Regions from separate parts of the Pseudoalteromonas sp. SR43-2 genome, predicted to be linked through region 2. Evidence: riboswitches for the same ligand, from Rfam matches in the RefSeq annotation. Region 2 holds a riboswitch; the other holds the start of a gene.
The links. A riboswitch is a leader RNA that binds a small molecule or an ion and turns the genes downstream of it on or off. The one in region 2 is predicted to bind cobalamin.
Positions count from the first base shown of each region.

Region 1: linked by a shared signal. The riboswitch ahead of H5120_RS01450 (TonB-dependent receptor domain-containing protein) and the one ahead of H5120_RS07710 (ABC transporter ATP-binding protein) in region 2 are both predicted to bind cobalamin.

Region 1 is NZ_JACJED010000001.1:297,314-309,337, reverse strand. It holds gene H5120_RS01485 (DUF1566 domain-containing protein) at 1-192, opposite strand, end outside; gene H5120_RS01480 (DUF1566 domain-containing protein) at 202-1,851, opposite strand; gene H5120_RS01475 (hypothetical protein) at 1,921-2,253, opposite strand; gene H5120_RS01470 (DUF2982 domain-containing protein) at 2,276-2,980, opposite strand; gene H5120_RS01465 (efflux RND transporter periplasmic adaptor subunit) at 3,227-4,279, shown strand; gene H5120_RS01460 (efflux RND transporter permease subunit) at 4,283-7,381, shown strand; gene msrA (peptide-methionine (S)-S-oxide reductase MsrA) at 7,467-8,003, shown strand; gene H5120_RS01450 (TonB-dependent receptor domain-containing protein) at 8,094-9,920, opposite strand; cobalamin riboswitch at 9,957-10,141, opposite strand; gene H5120_RS01445 (ABC transporter substrate-binding protein) at 10,196-11,146, opposite strand; gene H5120_RS01440 (YajQ family cyclic di-GMP-binding protein) at 11,180-11,662, opposite strand; gene H5120_RS01435 (VanZ family protein) at 11,815-12,024, shown strand, end outside.
Region 2 is NZ_JACJED010000006.1:217,252-229,275, reverse strand. It holds gene recQ (DNA helicase RecQ) at 1-1,769, opposite strand, end outside; gene H5120_RS07740 (thioesterase family protein) at 1,903-2,358, shown strand; gene rarD (EamA family transporter RarD) at 2,410-3,327, shown strand; gene H5120_RS07730 (response regulator) at 3,344-4,579, opposite strand; gene H5120_RS07725 (DUF413 domain-containing protein) at 4,666-5,040, opposite strand; gene H5120_RS07720 (LysR family transcriptional regulator) at 5,132-6,004, shown strand; gene H5120_RS07715 (porin) at 6,171-7,103, shown strand; cobalamin riboswitch at 7,174-7,298, shown strand; gene H5120_RS07710 (ABC transporter ATP-binding protein) at 7,462-8,274, shown strand; gene H5120_RS07705 (iron ABC transporter permease) at 8,276-9,280, shown strand; gene H5120_RS07700 (cobyric acid synthase) at 9,285-10,769, shown strand; gene cobO (cob(I)yrinic acid a,c-diamide adenosyltransferase) at 10,762-11,361, shown strand; gene H5120_RS07690 (cobalamin-binding protein) at 11,361-12,024, shown strand, end outside.

The DNA of each region.
Region 1 (12,024 bases), on a different contig from region 2:
ATTATAAGTTTGTCCATAACTACAGCGTTGCCACATAAGGCCTGTTTCACTATCAGACACTGTGCCATCTGTATTTATAGTAAATCTATCTGTCGGTGTTGTGGTATCTGCACCGTCGTAGCACGTTTGCGCCGCTGCAATATTAAAGCTCAAACTTATAGTTGCTAGTGCATAGAGTAATTTAAATTTCATTATTTTCTCCTAACGACTTCTAACTAAACGTACATAAGCAGTATTTTCTTTTGGATAAGCAAGGTCGTTACCATCACTCATATCAATGATATACGCTTGAGATAAACTGGTACCATCAGCTGCTGTTTGAGAGGTCCAGTAACGTAAATGGCTTAATGCACTTTCACTTGGCATATTAGGAAAAAATGCCTCATCAATTAATATACTTTGCCCTTGTTTACCGTAATCAATTAAGTCCAAAAGCTCTGTATAAGTAGGTAATCGCCAGTTTGTACCACCACAAAAATCTAAATCATTAACTTCGTTTATATAACTTTGTACTCCACAACTTGTATTGTCCGGACACGTTGAATTGGCTGTACTGGTATCGGTAAAAGTCGTATTCCCTACATCCCAAAAGTAATGATTTTGACCATCACGTAACGAAGTATTTGGTACCGTGCCAGATGCCACACTTTTCACCTCCCATACAAGCCCAGTAACATTATCGCGTATACAGGTAAAGTCACTACTATCATCACCAACTTCATCAGCAAACTGATTAAGTTTAGTGTAATCAAACGCTAAATTACCTTTGCCAACTTTATCTAAGCGGTTTGCATAGCTATCGCGCCCAAGCTCTGCATCTTGCGCTGGAAAGTCATCACTCTCACAATTAATACGTTGAGTATTGTTATAACACTCACCGACACCACTATCGTTGATGAATCCAAGTGCTTTGGGTGATACATCAACAAATAAGGAGTCTGTATCTGTGCGTCCTTTTGAGTCGGTTACCGTGACTTCAAAGCTCAATGTAGACTCAGTATCAACATCTGAGGCAAAAAATGTCGTTGTACATTGGTCGCTATTGCTTAATGTTTCGCTATTACCGGTAAGTTGTTGCCATTCACACTTATAGGTATCGGTAACTGTTTCGCTATTTGTAGCATCAAGCGTTACTTGCTCAAACTCTTCGACATTTTGATCAGCGCCTGCATTTGCATCTACTAACTCATTTGTTTTGTTGAGTGTCATTGAATATTGAGTGCTCGCCTCGCCACCTTCATCATCAGTGACAGTTAGCTGCCAAGATAAATTCACGTTACTTTCAAGTAATGGATGAGAAAAACTAAGAGTTGATTCATTAAAACTCTCAATATCTAAATCAGGACCCGATAGCAATTGCCACAAATAACTATCAATTTGGCCATTATCATCAGGATCGCTCGACTCTAGGGCACTCAAAGTCACTGTATCGTTGTATACAGAGGGAAGTGTTTCAGGAGATGTTTGTGTAACAACAGCAAGAGGTAGTTGGTTATTAGAGCTCACTGAAATAGAAATGTCGTCACTAACAGCGCTACTACCTGTACTTTGATAGCTCACTCTTAATATTATTTCACTATCAGTTTTTACGTCAGGTGCAGTAAGTGTTTGCTCAGCGCCTTCAAGGGGGAAACCTTCTATGCTTGGGCCACTAACTTGTTGCCATGAAAACGTACCATCAGCGGGGGAACCTTGTGCTGTGATGGTAAATTCAGATTTTTCGATAATTTGTAAATCGGCTCCAGCATTAACAGACGTTTCAACAACTGTATTATCGCTATCACCGCCACCGCCTCCACACGCACTCAGTAAACTACAAGAAATGAGGGGGATTAAAGCAAACGCTTTCATACGCAGCACCTTATTATGTCAAATAATTACTATAGTGTAATCACTAGCAATAAAGATGCCATTAAAGTACTACATATATGTGTCTTGATGAATACGTACAAACAACTTCGTACCGATTTTACTGTAATCTATTTTGTATTCACGCCCGTCTAGAGCTTGGATAAACAGCAACTGCTTTTCTTCGCCAAATACATCAGCGCTACTTACATAAACCATTTCTAAATAACGCTCTTTTGCATCACGGCGGTTTTTAGGTAATTCTTCTTTAAATGGCTCCAGACCATGTTGCGTTACTTTAATTCGAGGATGAATTTCAGAGTTTACAATCACTAAATCATGCTTTTTATCTTTATGTATTATGGTGTTTCGACCACTTTTTAAAAAGGCTCTCTCTTGACTCATTTTTCTTTCCTACAGTCGTAGCTTAATTACTAAGCTGCGACGCTATAAACTGACTAGGCTCGCGCTTCCACTTATTTAAGTTAGCACTAAATGCCCAAATATCTCTATCTAACACGCTGGCAGGCAATAATAAATCGTAACCTGTTAGCTGCTGAAGGTGCTTAGTTCTATTAGCAAACATGGCTATAAGCCCAGTATAGCTTATCCCTTTATGGGATGTGTAATGTGTATCTTCTATTAACCATTCTGATGGGCAATTGCCATTTTTGCAATGTTTTTGAACAACTTGCATAAATAAATTACGCTGCTCTATTAATAACTTCCCTGCAATTCTAGGCGCTATACTTGATAAAAAGTCGTCTATATCATTTACCCTAACGCCAACCGCATTTAATTCTAAATAGTCAAAGCCATCTTCTACTTTGGGTATTCCACTGTGATGAAAGTTACTATGAGGCATACACCAAGCTCCGTACTTGTGGCAATAAACGAGCTCAGATTCGCTCAATATAAGGCTATGGTATGGTTCTTGAGATTTTAAAAATCCAATAAAAATAGCCACAAGGCACAAGCTCACTAAAAATATTTCAAGTATGCTAATTTCACCCGGCCTCAGTAAATTAAATAACATAATAAAGACTAAGCCTATAGCACCTACAACAATCGCCTCAATTGCGTTTCGCGCGCCCTGTGCCCGAAACTTAATGACATTGTCAGATTTATCCATATCGGTAAAACACCATATAAAAAACAAACATAATAATGCCCCAAATTATGACCTTTCTTGTTGTTATACATAAGTTACAGCTAGTTTTAAATTTCATACATTACCGCTTTTTCCTCAACAAAATAGGAACAATGAATAAATCTTATTTACTTTTACGCTTAACGCACAAATTTATGAGATACATAACCGTCTTTTCACGGTCTTATTTCGTACAATACTTACAATTCATTTTCAGGTATGAAATCAATGTACTCAAGACAATCAGGTAAAGCACTTTTTCCATTTATTATTACGTTACTTCTAATATTTAGCGTTTATTTATATTTACCCGCTAGCCACGGCGAACAAGCCGATTCATCACAAATGTCTACCGAAGTAACGGCTCATACTGTTACCTCTGAGGAAAACGCAGTGATGATAGAGGCCATCGGTAGTGCACGTGCAAACCAAGCTATTTATATAAAAAGTGCGCAAAACGATTATGTCACAGATATATATTTTAAAGATGGCGACTTAGTCAGTAAAGGACAAAAATTAGTACAGTTACAAAGCCAACAAGAGCAACTCGCAGTTAAAGAACTCGGTATTAACTTACGTGAGGAAAAACGCCAGTTAGATCGCCTTACCGAACTTTCACGCTCGCAATCAACGGCAAAGTCATTACTTGAAGAACAATTATCTCGTGTTGATGCCACTGAAGCTCAACTAGAAAGCGCTAAAACAAAGTTAAATGAAATGACTATTACCGCGCCATTTTCAGGCCTGTTAGGTAAGCGTGAAATATCAGTTGGCGCCTACGTAAGCAACACAACAATAATCACCACACTTGATGATATTAGTATTATTAAAGTTGACTTTAAAGTACCTGAAAAATATTTAGCACAATTAAACATAGGTATGAAAGTACTTACCCAAAACGATGCCTACCCAGGGCAGACATTTAACGGCAAGGTAACGCATATTAGCTCGCGTATTGATTCGGTAACACGCAGTGTTGAAGTAACTGCAAGTTTTGCTAATAAATCAGGATTACTTCGCCCAGGTATGCTACTAAATACAGCACTTGAGCTAAGCAGTAACCAAGCTTTAATGGTGCCAGAAAAAGCGGTTATCCCTTTACAAGACAAACACTTTGTTTTTCAAATTCAAGACGGAGTAGCCAATAAGGTTGAAGTGCATGTTGCTGGCAGAAATAATGGCTGGGTTGCTATCGATGAAGGTTTAAATGATGGCGAGCAAATTGTTACTGAAGGGCTAATAAAAATTCGCTCTGGTAGTAAAGTAAGCGTAAAGGGGTAATACGTGAAAATTACTGATACTAGCGTTAAACGCCCCGTTTTTGCCATAGTAATTAATTTGCTGCTTCTTACTTTTGGTCTGGTTGCATTTACTATGCTACCACTTCGTGAGTACCCTGATATTGAAACGCCAATAGTAAATATCAGCACTGAATACACAGGTGCTTCTGCCGAAATTATAGAAACCAAAATAACGCAAATAATAGAAAATCGAATTTCCGGTATTGAAGGTATTAAAAGTATTAACTCTTCGAGCCGGAATGGGCGCTCAAATATTACCATTGAGTTTGATATTAACCGCGACATAGATGCTGCATCTAACGATGTACGCGAACGTGTAGCACGTGCACTTGATAGTTTACCCGATCAGGTACGCCCACCAGAAGTGTCAAAATCAAATAGTGATGAAAGCCCTATTGCATGGTTTGTATTAAACAGCGAAACAATGGACTCGTTGCAGCTCTCTGATTATGCGCAGCGTTTTATTGTTGACCGCTTAGCCGTTGTAGATGGTGTATCTAACGTGCGTATTGGTGGTGAGCGCCAATACGCCATGAAAATTTGGCTAAACCGCCAAGCAATGGCTGCACGCGGTATTACCTCAAGCGATATTGAAAATACACTGCGTACAGAAAACGTTGAATTACCTGCCGGCGAAATAGAATCAATAGATCGCGACTTTACCGTGCGTACTGCACGTAGTTATAAAGATCAGCGCGATTTTAAAAACCTTGTTATTAAACGTGGTGAAGAAGGTTATTTAGTGCGTTTAGGTGAAGTTGCCGACGTAAAATTAGAAGCTGCCGATGACGAAAGCTTATTTCGTGGTAACGGGCGCAACATGATTGGCCTAGGAATTGTAAAACAAGCTAAAGCAAACACGCTTACCGTAGTAGACAACGCACGCAGCGAACTTGAAAAAATCAAACGTAACCTACCTGAAGGCACAACAATTCAAGACAGCTACGATTCGTCTGTATTTATTAAAGAATCAATTAGTGAAGTTTACAGCACACTTGCCATCTCTATGGGTTTAGTCGTACTCGTTATATTTTTGTTTTTAGGCAATATACGAGCAACGCTTATTCCTGCGGTTACCGTACCGGTCGCACTTGTTGGTAGCTTTATGTTTTTATTAGCAATGGGTTACTCAATCAACTTACTCACTTTACTTGCCTTAGTACTGGCTATTGGTTTAGTAGTAGATGATGCCATTGTAATGCTTGAAAACATTCACCGTCGTATTGAACTAGGTGAGCCGCCATTACTAGCTGCATATAGAGGTGCGCGTGAAGTTGGTTTTGCCATTGTCGCAACCACGCTTGTACTAATATCGGTGTTTGTGCCACTTGTATTTATGGATGGCCGTATAGGGGCATTATTTACTGAGTTTGCAATGGCGGTGAGTGCTGCCGTATTTTTCTCAAGTGTTACAGCGCTGACTCTCGCACCAGCCTTGTGTTCTAAAGTACTTAAAGTATCAGACAAACCAAATAAATTTAGCCAATGGATGGACCGCCAGTTTACTAAAATTGAAGTAAGTTACCGTAATTCGCTCTCCACTAACATAACCCGTAAATGGGGCTTAATGGTGAGCTTATTATTAGCGGGCTTTGTTAGTTACTCGTTGTTTTTACAAGTTCCCTCTGAGCTAACGCCAAAAGAAGACCGTGGCACGTTCTTCATTATGATGAGCGGCCCTGAGGGCGCAAGTTACGAAAATAACGCCGCTAATATGGCTAAAATTGAAGAACGCTTAATGCCTTACTCGCAAGCAGGTGAGCTAAGTCGCGTACTTGTTCGAGTACCTGGCTGGGGTGGCAGCGGCGGTGTTGCTATTGTTGGTATGGCCGATTGGGATAAGCGCAAACGCTCAACATGGGAAGTAATGGACGAAATAAGCGGTAAAATGCAAGAAGTTACCGATGTTCGTGCATTTGCCATTATGCGCCGTGGTATTGGCGGTGGTGGTTCATCTCGCCCTATTGAGTTTGTATTGCAAGGTAATGATTATGCACAACTTGCCGATTGGCGTGACCGTATAATTAAGCGTGCTGAACAAAACCCAGGTTTAGTAAGAATCGATCATGATTATAAAGAAACCTTCCCGCAGTTTTTAGTCAGCATAGATAAAAACAAGGCCGCTGATTTAGGCGTTTCTGTATCTGATGTAGGCCGTACACTTGAAACAATGCTTGGCCAGCGCCGTGTTACAACCTTTATTGACCGTGGTGAAGAATACGATGTAATTTTAAAAGGGACTAAAGAAGACTTTACTAACCCTACTGACATTTCAAATATATATCTTAAATCACGAAGCGGTGAACTAGTCCCACTTGATAGCCTTATCAGCTTAAAAGAAGAAGCAACCGCATCGCGCTTAAACCGATACAACCGTATGCGCGCAATTACATTAAGCGCCAACTTAGCCGACGGTTATACGCTTGAGCAAGCGCTTAACTTTTTAAACGAAGTAGCCGCGCAAGAAAACGATATAGATGGCGCCGTAGATTACAAAGGCGAGTCGCAGCTTTATTACGAAGGCGCATCAGCGATGACCTACGTATTTATACTTGCACTCACTGTTACCTTTTTAGTACTGGCAGCGCAGTTTGAAAGCTTTATGCATCCGTTCGTCATTATGCTTACCGTACCACTTGGTTTAATGGGCGCTATGTTCGGACTTTGGGCTACAGGACTTACCTTAAATATTTACAGCCAAATAGGTATTGTCATGCTCATTGGGTTAAGTGCTAAAAACGGTATTTTGATTGTAGAATTTACTAACCAACTGCGCGATAAAGGCGTTGAATTTAGTGAAGCTATTTTGCAAGCAGCAACTCAGCGTTTGCGCCCTATTATTATGACCTCGCTGACTACGGTTATGAGTTCGGTACCTTTAGTACTTGCTTCAGGTCCGGGCGCTGAAAGCCGTATGGTGATAGGTGTAGTCGTGTTTACTGGGGTTATTGTATCGACCCTACTAACTCTTTTTGTTGTACCTGCTGCATATTATGCACTTGCACGTAACACTCAATCACCTGAGTTTTTACAGCAAAAATTAGACAAACAAGCTGCTGAAAAACCTTTCGAAGAGATCTAGCCTCTTAATTGCGCCGTAACCTTGTTGTTGCGGCGCATACAATTTATGCTCGCCTTTAAACCCCATATACATTTTAGGAATACTTATGAGCTCAACAACGCAAGTAGCAACATTTGGTGGCGGCTGTTTTTGGTGTATAGATGCTGCATTTAGACGTGTAAATGGCGTACTAACCGTAAGCTCTGGCTACACCGGCGGTGAAACAAATAACCCAACATATGATTCTGTATGCTCAGGCACAACCGGTCACGCTGAGGTTGTTAAAATTGAATTTGACGCGACTGTAGTTAGCTTTGAAACACTCTTAGCTATGTTTTTCACACTGCATGATGCAACACAATTGAATCGCCAAGGTAACGATATAGGCACACAATATAGAAGTGTGGTTTACTATCACGATGAAGCTCAACTTAAGCAAACCAACGAAGTGATAGCTCAACTGCAAAGCCATGTCGCTGAGCCAATTGTGACAGAAGTCAGCCCTGCCACTACGTATTATCCAGCAGAGCATTATCATCAAGATTACTATAACGAAAACCCACAGCAGGGTTACTGTAGTATTTTAATAGCACCTAAATTACATAAGTTTGAAACCGTATTTAAAGAGTTCTTAGCTGACTAGCTAATTTGAGCAGTTAAATTAATTAGTTAAACTTAGCTACACATTAAAAAGCCCGACATAAGTCGGGCTTTTTAATATTAATAAATACCGTTAAAACTGGTAGCTTGCGCCTGCAAAAAAGCGACGCTCTGGTGTGTTGTAGTAATACACTTCACCCGTTGTAAAATCAACGTTTGAATCAACAGCGTTATACTCTTTATCAAATAAGTTTTCTACACGAAGCGAAACTTCAATATGTTCATTTACTTGATAATTACCCGCTAAGTTCCAAAGCGTGTATGATCCTAAACGCGTCACAGCACCTTGTCGGTCGCTACGGTATTGCATGTCTAAGCTTGCGTCAAAAGCACCAAACTGTTTTGCAAGTTCCCAGTTAAAAGTACGTTTAGCAACATTACGTAACTCTGCGCCCGTTTCTTCGTCTTCAGCGCTTAAGTAAGCAAAGTTAAGGTTGCTATCAAAACCAAAAAACTGCTGAGATAAGCTAAATTCAACCCCTTCGTAACGTGCTTCATCGATATTAGCCAATGCAAAGTTTGCATCGTAATCAATCTTATCTTCTATATTGTTTCTAAATATTGCAATATCAACTTGCGCGATATCAAAATCCACACTCAAACCTAACTCACGGTTTACTGATTTTTCAGGTTGTAAATCAGGGTTACCATAAAGTGGATAATATAAATCGTTAAATGTAGGAGCTTTAAAGCCAGTACTTTGGCTTATACGAAATGTTGCATCTTCAGATAAATGATAACCTGCAGCGGCGGTATACGTTGTTTCATCGCCAAATTGCTCGTCATCATCTTGGCGAACAGTTAAATTAGCCAGTACTTTATCTGCATCGTAGTAAGCACCTACAAACACAGCAAGTACATCGCGGCTGTCTTCAACAAATAGTTGCGAACTATGCGACACATCATCGTTGTACCAATTAACACCACCACTAATGTTAAGTTCATTAGATAACAGGTACTGGCCGTTATAATCAATTTGTGTGCGTTTAGTTATAAATGTACTTGTTGTTGGCCCAACTGAAAAATCGACATATGTATTGTCTGAATCATCTGTTGAAAGCGCTAAATCAATACTATGCGTTTGGTTAGTGTAGTTTTTACTCCAACCTGCAGAAAGTTGATAGTTTTTAAAATCATCTCGTTCAATCGTACTGCCTGCAGGGCTAAAGCGACTGTCGTAATCTGCATAGCCTTCACTGTATTGGCCTAATAACTTAAAGTCGCCGTAATGTGCATCGGTGTAGTTAACTTTAAAACCAAGGTTTTTATTTTCATAGCCATCTTCATCAGGTGCTACGCCTTGCAGTACATCAAAGTTATCTGTTTTTTCAAAGCCTGCGTTAAATGCTGTTGTTATATCATCTGATTTTACAGAGCCTGCAACTTGATAATTTTGATAAGAGTCAGAACCAAATGTAGCGCTTAGGGATAAGTTATCTGACTCACGCGTAATAATATTAATAACACCAGCGAGTGCATCAGAGCCATAAACAGCCGCGCGAGAGCCTTTAATAATTTCTATGCGTTCAATACTATTTAGAGGAACATTATTTAATGCTTTTTGACCTAGTGTTGCTGAGCCTGTACGTACACCGTCAATTAAAATCAACGTATCGCCAGAGCCCGTACCACGAAGTGACACACCTGTATTTTGACCAAAACCACCATTTGGATTAACCTGAAAACCCACTCGCGTGCTTAAAAGTGTAGGTAAATCGCGTACATTACTAGCTTCTATTTCAGCACGTTCAATAACATTTACACTCGCTAAAACGTCGTTAATTGATTGCTCAAACTTATTAGCTGTAACGGTTATTTTTTCAATTGATTGCTCTGCACCAGACACAGAAAATGAAAGCGCAGCAGAAATTGCAACGCCTAGAGTTGTTTTGTTTAACATGATGTCCCCTACCTTTGCCCACCGCAAAGATTTAAGTAAGTAAGATTGCATCAAGGCCGGTCTCCGGACTCAGTAAGCACATAAAAACATGCAATACTCTACCGTTGCGGGGGCAGTGTTGGGCTTGTAGTCATCATGAAAACGCACCAACTTCCCGATTATCCTGCTAAAAAAATCATTACATGAAGTGGCTAGCAAGCACCTTGAAAATATGCCGTCATTGTGAGTATTTTGTTTACAAATGTCAATGGACGTCTATATAGCTAAAAGCTATTTCAGTTCAGTGCTGTATTATTATAGCTTGAAGGAATACCGTACTTATCAAGTAGCTTCTGAAGTTGCATTTGTGTAGTAGGTAAATTTAATATTTCATCCATTTTGTGAATTGATATTTTATTTGATTGTGAGTTAATCAAAAAATGTGTTTCATACACTGCATCTGGTACGTCACTCTTAAATAGTAAATCCATATTTAAGATATTCTGCTTTTTAAAATACTGATAAGCAATACTGTTTAAAACCCCGACTTCAGCGCGCCTTAATAGCAGCATTTTAACTACATTGAATTCATCAATTGTTAGGCTTACCTGGTGCTCTTCTCTCAAGTATTCGGCATTTGTATTAAATCCTGCAAATTGATACGAGTACCCTAAAACCCCAACTTTGGTTAATTTGTCCAGATTGTCAAAATAAGTTTGTTCTGATGCATTCTCTTTGAGTGTATAAAGCTCGTTTTTGGTGATGGTATAAAATTCAGTTTTTTCAATGTTTTTCTGCGTTGTTTTTGGCAGCCATTGCATTGCCATTAAAAATAAAACGTCGAAGTTATTTTTTTCAACAGACAAAGTAAGCCTTTTTACAGGTAAAGAAATAAGTATAAAATTAAATTCCTCCTGTGCGTCGTTTAAAATATTAATAAACTCAGGAGCAAAGCCCTGCTTTTTTTGCGCGTTAATAATAATCGGAAAGTAGCCATCTTCGACCAATACATCAATATCAACTGCCTTTGATAAGCTTGGCTTGGTAAATATAAGCAAAACAAATAACAGAAATAATTGATGGGGTCTCATTTTAATACCTTCTAGAGTGAAATTTTTATTATATTCAATTAAATATAATAGCTTAAATATCAAAAAGAGGATTAACACATGCAGAACTACGAGAGGATAAAGTGGGAAAGTTGTAAAAAGATTAAGTAGCTTTAATCTGTCTGCAAATATAGACAAATTAAAGCACTTTTATTAAAAACAGTTTATAAATTAGTCGCGAAAGTTTTTAAACTGAAAAGGCTGACCTAAATCGGCACTGCGAACTACCTGCATTGCTTCTTGAAGATCGTCACGCTTTTTACCTGTCACACGCACTTCTTCGCCTTGAATAGCGGCTTGTACTTTAACTTTTGAATCTTTAATGGCTTTAACCACTTTTTTGGCCATGTCTTTTTCGATACCTTGCTTTAACCCAACGTTACGAAATACATTTTTTCCTGCACGGCTAATATCTTGAAGTTCTAAACTAGCTACATCCATACCGCGCTTTGAAATTTTTCCCGCTAAAATATCGAACAACTGCATAACTTGAGAGTCAGCTTCTGCTTTAAGCTTAATTGTTTTATCGTTTAGCTCAATAGATGCATCAACGCCTCTAAAATCAAAGCGAGTCTCTAGTTCACGGTTTGCGTTATCAACCGCATTTTTAGCTTCGTTCATTTCTACTTCAGATACAATATCAAATGAAGGCATTAGTATACTCCTAACTATTTAATCTTAATTTTATGTGGCAATTATAACGCTAAAATTATAAATCTTTACATTTTTCTGCATCTTGTTCAGGTGCGATACTAAATTAGTTTGATATACTTGCGCCTCTTTTTTAAGCGATTTTAGGATTTGTCGTGACAAGGCGTGTTTATCAAGCAGTTTTTTTAATCAGCATAGTGGCTTTCACCTTTTTATTTGCTAAAGAAATAAAAGGTGGCGTTGTAAATTTATTCCCTCATGTTGATAAAGTCGCCCATTTTGGGATTTTTTTTATATTAGCCATAATAATGGATAAGGCTTTTAAGCTTCCTTTATATGCTCAAATACTCTTATTAGCAGGCTAT
Region 2 (12,024 bases):
TTTAACTTAGTAAAACCAACACCTGAGACCTTTAAAAACTCACTGTCGTTTGTTGGCATAAGCTGCGCCATTTCGGCTAACGTTTTATCATTAAATACTACATAAGGTGGCACATCGTCGGCATCAGCAAGTTCTTTACGAAGTGCGCGCAGGCGAGCAAAGAGTTTTTTGTCGTAATTAAATTGCGCTAACTTATCTTGATAAACGTGTTTGGCTTGCAGGCGTGGCTCGGCTAATTGCAGTGCGTATTCACCTTTTAAAATTACACGCGCGGCTTCTGTTAATCTAAGTGACGCACCTTGTGTTATATCTTGGCTAAGTAAGCCTTGATGAATAAGTTGGCGTAAAATACTGAGCCAAAACTCACTGCTTTTATCTTTACCTATGCCGTAGGTACTTAACTCATGATGATTATTATCGCGGATGCGGCTCGTGTTTGCACCGCGAAGTAATTCAACAATATAACCAAGTCCAAAACGTTGCCCCGCTCTGTACACACACGAAAGTGCTTGCTGAGCGACTAACGTACCATCAAAGCTTTTTGGCGGATTTAAGCAAATATCGCAGTTGCCACAAGGTTCGCGTTGATATTCACTAAAATAGTTAAGTAATATTTGACGACGACATGTTTGCGCTTCGGCAAAGCTTGCCATTGCGTTAAAGCGTTGTTCTTCTACGCGGCGGCGTTGCTCGTCGTCTATGTCTTCAAAAAAGCGCCTTACGCGACCAATATCTGCTGGGTCAAAATACATTATAGCTTCTGCGGCAAGTCCATCTCGCCCAGCTCGACCTGTTTCTTGATAGTACGACTCTATACTTTTTGGAATATCGTAATGCAGTACAAAACGCACATTAGGCTTGTTTATGCCCATACCAAAAGCAACGGTTGCGACCACTATTTGTATATCGTCACGGGCAAACCCGGTTTGTACAAATTGTCGTTGCTCGTTACTCATACCAGCATGATAAGCGGCAGCGTTTAGTCCTGCATCTGCAAGCTTTTCAGCAATGTCGTCTACGCGTTTACGGCTGGTGCAATAAATAATACCGCTTTGGCTTTTTTGCTCCTTTAGGTAGCGAAGCAATTGCACCATAGGTTTAAATTTTTCTTCTATGGTGTAACGAATATTGGGGCGATCAAAGCTGCCAGTATGAATATAAGGCTGTTGTAGTTTTAATTGCTCAACTATATCAAACCGTGTGGCTTTATCGGCGGTGGCGGTTAATGCCATCATTGGGACATGTGCAAAACGTTGCTTTAATTCGTTTAAGCGAAAGTAATGAGGTCTAAAGTCATGACCCCAATGCGACACACAGTGCGCTTCGTCAATGGCAAATAAACTCACATTTAAATGCGATAAACGCTCTAAAAATTCGCGTTGTAATACTTTTTCAGGCGCCACATATAAGAGCTTAATTTGCCCCTGATGAAGCTGTTGATACACCAATTGCTGCTCTTCTCGTGCTAAGCTGTTATTAACGTAAGCGGCTTTTACCCCAAGAGCTTGCAGTTGCGTTACCTGATCTTGCATTAGCGATATAAGCGGAGATATAACAATGGTTACGCCTTCGAGTACTAAAGCAGGGATTTGGTAGCACACCGATTTTCCGCCGCCAGTAGGAAGTAATACAAGCGAATCTTGGCCGTTAATAGCGGCATCAATAACTGCTTTTTGACCGTCGCGAAATTCACTGTAGCCAAACACTTGTTTGAGGACAGTTTCGGGTTTACGCACAAGGGTGCTAGAAGGTGGAGTTGATGTATTCATTGGCGGGTATTTTAGTGGTTTTTTAGTGAGATGTCTTTAGCTGAGTTACTTGATAAATTATTTAAGTGGAGTCTCGTAGTTTTACACTATGTATGTTTTACTCATCTTACCTGTTTTGACATAGAGAATAATAATGAATAAAGAAATGTTAATTGAACAAGTAGGTGCGTTATTTGTGAATGGCATGCCGTTTAACCAGTTTTTAAAAATATCGGTTGAGTCGTTAAGCCCTGAACAGGCCAAAATTACGTTCCCGTGGCAGGATGTACTCATTGGTAATCCTGCGCAAAAAATACTCCATGGTGGTGTTATTTCAGCCGTACTTGATAATGTAGGCGGTATGCTCGCTGCAGCAAGTGTAATTGATAAACTCACCGATTTAGATATTACAAGCGTGCAAACAAAATTAGCCACGCTTGGGACTATCGACTTACGTACTGATTATTTGCGCCCTGGTAAAGGAGAGAGCTTTACTGCCAGCGCAACACTTATTCGTTCAGGTAATAAAGTATGTGTATGCAGAATGGAATTACATAACGAACAGTCTGTTCAAATTGCTTTTGGAACCGGCACGTATTTAGTTGGATAAAACGCGTATGGCAAGTAAACTAGCGGCCTTTTAAATCACTAAGTGTGTATTATGTCGATTGATACTGAGCAGCGTAAAGGTGCTATTTTTGCTTGTCTTGCTTTTTTAATGTGGGGCCTTGCGCCAATATACTTTAAGTTGATTCAGCATGTTTCTGCTTTTGAAATTTTAATGCATCGCGTTATTTGGTCGGTTGTGTTTTTAGTATTGGTAGTAAGTGTTTTACGGTATTGGGGTAAAATTAAACGCATTATCGTTCAACCTAAGCTTTTGCTTATGCTTGTTATCACCTCTGCACTGCTTGGGTTTAATTGGGGTTTATTTATATGGGCTATAAATAATAACCACATGCTTGATGCAAGCTTGGGCTATTACATAAATCCTCTTTTAAATGTATTACTGGGTATGCTTTTTTTAGGCGAACGCCTGCGTAAGTTCCAAGGCGTAGCAGTAGCCCTTGCCTTTAGCGGTGTAGTGCTGCAGCTAATTAGTTTTGGCTCGTTTCCGGTAGTTGCCTTTTCACTGGCTATATCATTTGCACTTTATGGTTTATTACGTAAAAAGTTACCGGTTGAAGCCTTGCCTGGCATTTTACTCGAAGCACTTATATTACTGCCTGTCGCACTTATTTATTGGTGGTTAATGGTGCCTACAGCAACATCAAGCCTGCCAGCTAATGATTGGCATACTAATGTACTACTGATTAGTGCAGGTATTGTAACTACATTACCACTGCTGTGTTTTACCGGTGCAGCTAAGCGTTTGCAATATACTACACTTGGCTTTTTTCAATACATTGGGCCAAGCTTAATGTTTATACTAGCTGTGGTGTTTTATGGTGAAGTGTTTGATGCAGAGCGTGTAGTAACATTTGCATGTATTTGGAGTGCACTGGCTATTTTTAGTTGGGACTCTTACCATCAATCACGCAAACGTAAAAAAGCGGCTATTACAGCCGCAGAAGTATAATTAACTAATAAAATGGTTAACTAACTATTTTATTACGACCAGATTCTTTAGCGTCGTAAAGCTTTAAGTCGGCCTGTTTTAAAAGTTCATCAATTTGATAAACAGGCCCGTTTGCAAAGCCAATAGAAATGGTGAATTTTATTTTAGCTTTACTAAACTCTTGGCTATTCATTTCTATAAAATACCTAAAGCCTTCAAGGCGTTTAAGGGCTTCTTGTTTATCTGCATCTATAAAATAAACTGCAAACTCTTCACCACCTAAGCGCGCTACTAAGTGCTTTTTAAAGTATTTACTGAAGCAAATAGAGAGCCCTTTTAATACTTCGTCGCCAACATCGTGTCCGTATGTATCGTTAATTGATTTAAAGTGATCAATATCAAGCATAGCTAAAGCACCGTCACCTTTAGTATGTTTTATTTGCTTTAATGATTTTTCAGCTTCTTCAAAAAAGTAACGACGATTTGGTAAATTAGTTAAATAATCCGTGTTGGCTTGTCGCCTTATGGTGGCTATAAGGTCTAACATATCGACGTTTTGACTAAGCCTGCAGTAAAACTCTTCGCTATTAAAAGGTTTGTGCAAATAATCGTTTGCGCCATTTTTTAAAAATAAACTAGAAAGCCCTACAGAGTCAGAACCCGAAATACCAATAATAGCTTTTTCATCATTGCTATATAAGCGGCGAATCTCGCTACATAGTTCATCGCCATTCATATTGGGCATTTCATTATCAGTAATAATAACTGAGATATCAGGTGAAGCTTCAAGTAGGTTTAACGCTTCTTGTCCGTCTTGCGCTTCAATAATTTGATATTTATGGCGCACTAATAAACTACAAATGTATCGTCGGGTCGATTTAGAGTCGTCAACAACGAGTACTTTTACATTTTCGTTGCGAGGCAGGCGCTGTAACTGTTTTTCGAGGTACTGATAAGCTTGTTTATTTTCTTTAATGATGTAATCGATGATTGGGTATTTTTCTACAGTGTCGCGAGTTTTTTTATCAATATTGCCCGTCATTACAATAGTTGGAATGTCTGCATTAATAGTACAAGGTATTGCCTCACCTAATGGGGCATCAGGTAATATGAAGTCAACTACAGCGCAAAAATAGCTATTTTTACTTATAAGCTCTTTTGTTTGCGCTAATGACTCAGCTATATCAACTTCATAACCAGCCTTAAGCGCGATGTGCTTTTGCACTCGCGCCATGGCAGGTGTATCTTCAACTATTAGTATTTTTCGCGTCACGGAACAACCCTATATATATTTTGCAAAAATATTTGCTTATACAAGTTGTAACTGTTAAAACGCAAAAAAGCAAATAACTTAAATACTTACAGATTATCCGCTTCTGAATAATACTCTTGGCTAATCGGCGCCGGGCTCGACATTTTTGAACGGCCAAATAAAGTATGAAACTTAGTTTTGCAGGTCGTTAGTTTTAAGTATTTTACCCAAGCTCGTTCGATTGGGTTGGTAGGTTCTTGTGAGCCAGTTACGACTGCTACAAACTGTTCTTGGTGTTCGTTTTGCGGCTCAATTGTTTTACTGTATAAGCCTTTTAAAACAACTCCGTGTTGTTCAAGTATGCTGGCTTCTAATAAGGTGAAGTTTCCGCTGCGGCTAAAGCCTCGTGGAAAGTTTTGATCATCATAAAATTGACGTTGGCTAACAAATGCTTGGCGTAGTAATGAAATGTTATTGCTCATAGCTTTATCCTCATACCTTAGTAATTAGCTGGAGTATGATGCAAGTTTGGCAATTTATTAAACAAATTATTTTTATCGTGAGGATAAAAAATTGGATATCGATTTATTAAAAACATTCGTTGAGGTAGTGCGTACGCGTCACTTTGGTAAAGCGGCCGAAAATCTTTATATTACGCAGTCTGCAGTGAGCTTTAGAATTCGCCAATTAGAGCAAGGACTTGGTGTTAATTTGTTTATTCGCCAGCGTAATAACATTCAACTTACAGCACCTGGCGAGCGTTTATTACCCCATGCACAAATGATTATTACGGGCATGCAACGCGCCAAAGTGGATGTTGCGCTTGCCGATAATATGCATAAGCAAATTAGCTTAGCAGGAACGCCCAATATTTGGGATGCTTTTTTACAGTTTGGTATAACAAATATTGTATCAGCGATGCCGGGCGTGTCATTAGTCGCAGAAGTTAAAGCACAACAAGAAAGCACTCGGCTGTTATTAGAACGCACGCTTGATTTGGCAATATTGTTTGATCCACCAAAAGTAGACGAGCTAGTGGTAGAGCGAATCTGTGAGTTGCCAATCATTCCCGTAAGCGGATACGACACTGCAACGAACGAAAACTTTTTTGATAATCAGTATGTATATGTTGATTGGGGAACTACTTTCTCACTTTGGCATGCGCGTCAGTTTACCGGTAAAACACCGCCTTATTTTAGAACCAGCACAGGACGTATTGCACTTGATTTAATACTGCAATGTGGCGGCAGTGCATTTATACCTCAAGTATTGGTAGAAGGGCATTTAGAAAAAGGTGAACTGTTTCATGTTAAAGATGTAGAAAATACCTCGCGAGACGTGTTTATAGCGTATCACAGAGACAACGAGCAAAAAGAGTTAATAGAAACCTTAGTTAATTTACTATCGCAAATGACCCCAAGCTTGTCATTAAAGAAAAGTAAGTAAGTTCGGCCGTTTATTTGGCTTTCATGTTATTTTGATTTCAAATTTAATGCATTTTTATTAATAAAAAAAGACATTAATATTTCCATTGTAATATTACTGTCATTTAGCGGTGACAAAATGCAGCAGTTTTAAAAATTAGTCTTTTGTGATTATCCAAGGAAATAACATGAAATTTGTAAAATCGAGCTTATGCTTAGCACTATTAAGTGGTTTATCTTTTAATGCACTTGCCGATGTAGACATTTACGGTAAAGCAAATGTAACAGTGCAATCATCTGATGACGGCGAAGGATCTTTTACTGAGATAAAAAGTAATGCATCTCGTCTTGGTGTTAAAGGTTCTGAAAAAATAAATGATAGTTTAGAAGCGGTATATAAGTTTGAGTTTCAAGTTGATGTGTCTGATGCTGATTCAAAAGGCGATAACGACGACAATATTTCTGCGCGTAACCAATACGTTGGTTTAAAAGGTGCGTTTGGCCAAGTGGTTATTGGTCGTAACGATACTGCGCTTAAACAATCTCAAGGTAAGTTAGACTTGTTTAACGACCTTGAAGGCGATATTAAAAATGTATTTAAAGGTGAAAACCGTTTAGGGAATACTGTTAGTTATTCATCAAACTCATACGAAGGTTTTAAAGTACTTGCTACTTTTGTAGCTGAAGATGATGTAGACGCTGATAACGGTTACTCAATGGCGGTTACTTACGGCGACGTGGCACTTAAAAAGAGCGCAGTATATGCCTCTATCGCAGCCGATAGTGAAGTAAATGGCTACGATGTAGTACGCGCGTCAATCCAAGGTAAAGTTGAAAACTTTAAGTTAGGTGCAATGTACCAAACACAAGAAAAAGTTGACGGCAGCGCAGAAGCGGATGGTTACCTATTAAATGCAGCTTACAGTATGGGTAACAACACATTTAAAGTGCAATACCAAGACATGGATTTTGACGACAGCGACGATAAGTCAGCAATATCAGTTGGTCTTGATCACAAATTAAATAAAAACATTAAAGTATTTGGCTTTTACTCAAGCTTCGATATGGACAACAACGTTGACCAAGACTACGTAGGCTTAGGTATGGAATACAAGTTTTAACTATTCGCTAAATTAGTTTAAACACTCCCTTTTTAACCGCGCTCTTTTGAGTGCGGTTTTTTTGCTTTAAATTATTTACTTAGCCGCCCATAATAGAGCTTCATTTGGAATGAGGTGCGAGTCCTCAACTATTCCCGTAACTGTAATTAGTACAACGCTTTAAGTCAGATACAAATGAGCAATACCAATCAGCATAAATATTTGAACAATTTAACGAATTAAATTTATCGCTGAATAGGTTCTATATCTAAATAGATTGGTATAATTTTTTAACGAGCGGGTTTACTCATTTTTTATTAATACACTAGTTATTGTTAGCTGTATTGTTAGTGAGTTCACGCCTACCAAGGACTCACTGTTGCACACTAAATCAGCGCTAAACACGCCTTTACTTAACGTTAAAAATGTTTCGTGGGGGATTGCCAATAAAAGCATTTTAAATGATATTAATTTGCAAATATCGCCAGGTAAATTTGTTGGTTTAATTGGCCCAAATGGGGCGGGTAAGTCGAGTTTGCTGCGTTGTTTATACCGTTTTAACCGGCCAACATCAGGGCAGATTACTTTTAATAATCACGATATTTGGCAACTTAAAAGTGAAGATTATGCAAAGCAAGTTGCTGTGGTACTTCAAGAAACACCTTCGCAATTTAACTTAAGCGTATTTGATGTTATTGCGCTTGGGCTAACGCCTCATAAATCGTTATTTAGCTCAGTAACTAACATTGATAAACAAAAAATCACCCAAGCTATCAACACTGTAGGGTTGGCAGATCATAGTGAGCAAAGCTTTGAATCACTTTCGGGCGGTGAAAAACAACGTGCCTTGATAGCCCGCGCCATAGTCCAGCAACCTCAGTTGTTAATAATGGACGAACCAACTAGCCATTTAGATGTTAAATACCAAATACAGGTAATGGAGCTTGCTAAATCGTTGGGTGTGACGGTGTTTGCATCGTTTCACGATTTAAACTTAGCCTCGGCAATGTGCGATGAACTAGTGGTTATTAAAAACGGTGAAATTACACATACAGGTACGCCAAGTGAGGTATTAACCGAAAACATGTTAGGCGACGTTTTTGGTGTCTGCGCCCAAGTAAATGACCACCCGCAAATATCGAAGTCGGGAAATAGCATCCCTCATATCACTTACTTTTATGGTTACAAATAATATGAGCACAGTTAATAATCGCCACTCACTTGCGCTATTCATAAGTGCTGCAGCGGCTTTATTTAGCTTATTTGCAGCACTTAGTTTTGGCGCAGCAGAGACTTCACTTCAAGACGTACTTAATAGCTTTTTACTCTCAAATGATGCGTCTTTTAATACGCGTATTATTTACGAGCTAAGAATGCCACGCACATTACTCGCCTTTTTAGCAGGCTCTGGCTTAGCAATTGCAGGGCTTATTTTACAAACGGTAACGCGCAACCCTTTAGCCGATCCTTACTTATTTGGTATATCGTCGGGTGCCTCATTTGGCGTGGTGTTACTTATGGCGCTAGCAGGCATTAGCGCAGGCTTTATGCTATCGGCAGCAGCACTGCTGGGCAGCTTACTCGCTATGAGTTTATTAATACTTATTGCAGGTAGGCAGCAAAGTGCACAGGTAGAATCAATGTTATTAGCTGGTGTTGCTCTGTCGTTTTTATTTAGTGCATTTACCAGCTTGTTGCTTTATTGGAGCGACCCTCAGGCGGTAGCCGCTATTTTATTTTGGACACTGGGCAGCTTTTCGCGTGCGCAGTGGGCTACGCTTTGGTTGCCTTTATTGGTAATTACATTGTGTACGTTTGTAATGCTGAGCTTTAGAAGGCAGCTAAATGCTATGTTACTGGGCGATGAAAGCGCAATTACATTAGGTGTGAGGGTTCAGCGCTTTAGAATACTTATGCTGGTTTTAAGCTCATTAATTACCGCTGTGCTGGTGGCTATGTGTGGTGGTATTGGGTTTGTCGGATTAATGGTGCCGCATATTGTGCGCTTTTTTATATCCCAAGGCACCATCGCTGGCTTACTGGTAACCAGCTTGGTGGGCGGTACATTTATGGTGTGGGTTGATGTACTTTCGCGCTCTTTGCTGAAAAACCAAGAACTGCCCGTAGGTGTTATTACTGCAGCTATTGGTAGCGTGTTCTTTCTAAGTTTATTGTTTTTTAGAAAGCGAAGGGTGTAATTCCATGAAAACCTTAATGGTGCAAGGCACTACATCAGATGCTGGTAAAAGCACTTTAGTTGCTGCCCTTTGCAGGGTGTTTGCTAAGCGAGGGGTAAAGGTTGCGCCTTTTAAACCGCAAAATATGGCACTTAATAGCGCAGTAACAAAAGATGGCGGCGAAATTGGTCGTGCGCAAGCTTTGCAAGCAATAGCAGCTAAAGTAGAGCCAGAAATAGACTTTAACCCTATATTACTTAAGCCTAATAGCGACACGGGCGCACAAGTAATTATTCACGGAAAAGCCGTTAGTAATATGGAAGCGGGCAAATATCACGACTATAAAAAAGTGGCGATGGATGCAGTAATTACTTCACATAACCGCTTAGCTAAACGCTTTGAATTACTCCTTGTTGAAGGGGCTGGGAGCCCTGCTGAAATAAATCTGCGTGAAAACGATATTGCTAACATGGGCTACGCCGAAGTGGTAGATTGCCCAGTAATTATAATTGCTGATATTGATAAAGGCGGCGTATTTGCACACTTGGTAGGTACGCTTGCGTTGTTAAGCGAGTCAGAACAAGCGCGCGTAAAGGGTTTTGTTATAAACCGCTTTAGAGGCGATATAGGTTTGCTGCAAGGCGGGCTAGATTGGCTTGAAGAATACACAAACAAACCCGTAGTTGGCGTATTACCTTATTTACACGACCTTGCGCTTGATGCTGAAGACGCCGTCGCAATTGATAATAACGTTACCAACGCCACAATTAATATTGCAGTGCTGCTTGTACCACACATTAGTAACCACACCGATTTTGATGCACTGCGTTTGCACCCAAACATTAATATAAATTACGTGCGCCATACGCAAACGATCCCAGACGTTGATCTGATAATTCTCCCAGGCAGTAAAAATGTGCTGGGTGATTTAAATTTTTTGAAAAATGAAGGCTGGGACACTCAAATTAAGCGCCACTTACGCTATGGTGGCAAAGTACTTGGTATTTGTGGCGGCATGCAAATGCTGGGCAATACGCTCAACGATCCCGAGGGTATTGAGTCATCATTAAAGCAAGTAAATGGACTTGCCCTGTGCGATTTTGAAACCACGCTAACAACACAAAAAGTATTAACTAAAATAACCGCTACACTGCTTTTAAATAACCAATCTACACTCTGTAGTGGTTACGAAATACATGCAGGAATTAGCCAAGGTGCAGCGCTTAATAAGCCATTTTTAACCTTTGATGAAAGCCACCCACATGGCTTTACGTTTGATGGCTTTATTAGCGATGATAACGCCATTGCGGGCACTTATTTACATGGCTTATTTGATGAAGCCGATGCTACATCGCAAATTTTAAAATGGGTAAAACCAAGCGCCTCAATTAACCCAATTAGTATTGCCACTCATCGCGAGCAGCAGTTAGAACGGTTAGCAACCATGTGCGAAACGCATTTAAACATACAGCAAATTATCTCGATTTATGAAGGGCACAATAATGACTGAACAAAACAACGATAAGCATAAGCAGCGTCAACAAAAAGTAAAAGAACAAGTGGATGCACGTGTTGCTGCCGCACAAGATGTAAAAGGTATTTTTCAGGTAATTACAGGTAACGGTAAAGGTAAATCAACCTCAGGCTTTGGCGTTGTAGCACGCTGCGTTGGACATGGTAAAAAAGCAGCTGTTTGCCAATATATTAAAGGTACGTGGGAGTGTGGCGAGCGTAATTTATTACAAAGTGCAGGCGTTGAGTTTGTTGTAATGAACACCGGTTTTACCTGGGATACACAAAATAAAGAAGCCGATACCGCAGCCGCCCAAGCAACATGGCAAGAGTCAAAACGCATGCTTGCTGATAGCAGTATTGATTTAGTATTACTCGATGAGCTTACGTATATGGTGACATACGGCTATGTTGATTTAGATGAAGTAGTAACAGCCCTTAATAACCGCCCGCCAATGCAGTCAGTTATTATCACAGGGCGTGCAGCACATCGTACTTTAACCGACCTTGCCGACACGGTAAGCGAAGTGCGTAATGTAAAACACGCATTCGACTCAGGCATAAAAGCGCTCGAAGGGTTTGATTACTAATGTTTAAAGCGTTTTTTATTGGGGTGCTGCTTTTTTGTGTATCGGGTAGTGCACTTGCAGAGCAGGCTAATGATTCTAAAAAACTGCGAATAATCGCGCTTGCACCGCATATAGTCGAAAACCTATTTGCCATAGGGGCGGGCGATAATATTGTGGGCACGGTTGATTACGCCGACTACCCAAGTGAAGCCCAAAGTATTGAGCGCATAGGGGGTTATTACGGTATCTCACTTGAAAAAGTGTTAGCGCTTAAACCTGATTTAGTAATTGCGTGGAAAAGCGGAAACCAAAGCGAAGATTTAGCCCAAATAGAGCGTTTAGGTATAAAAGTGTATTTGAGTAACCCCACCACAATCGCTGGTGTAGCCGACGAGTTACTTACTTTTGGTGAATTTACAGGGAATATTGAGCAAAGCCAGCAAGCGGCAAATGCATTTACACAAAAACTAAACGCGATTATTAAAAGCCAGCAAGATAAAAAAAATATTACCGGATTTTATCAGTTATGGGCTGAGCCCATGATGACGGTAGGTAAAAACACATGGATAAGCCAACTGATTGAAACATGCCATGTAAGCAATGTATTTGCACAGAGCGTTACAGATTACCCGCAAATTAGTATCGAAAATGTCATTGTTACTAAGCCACAAGTTATTATTATCC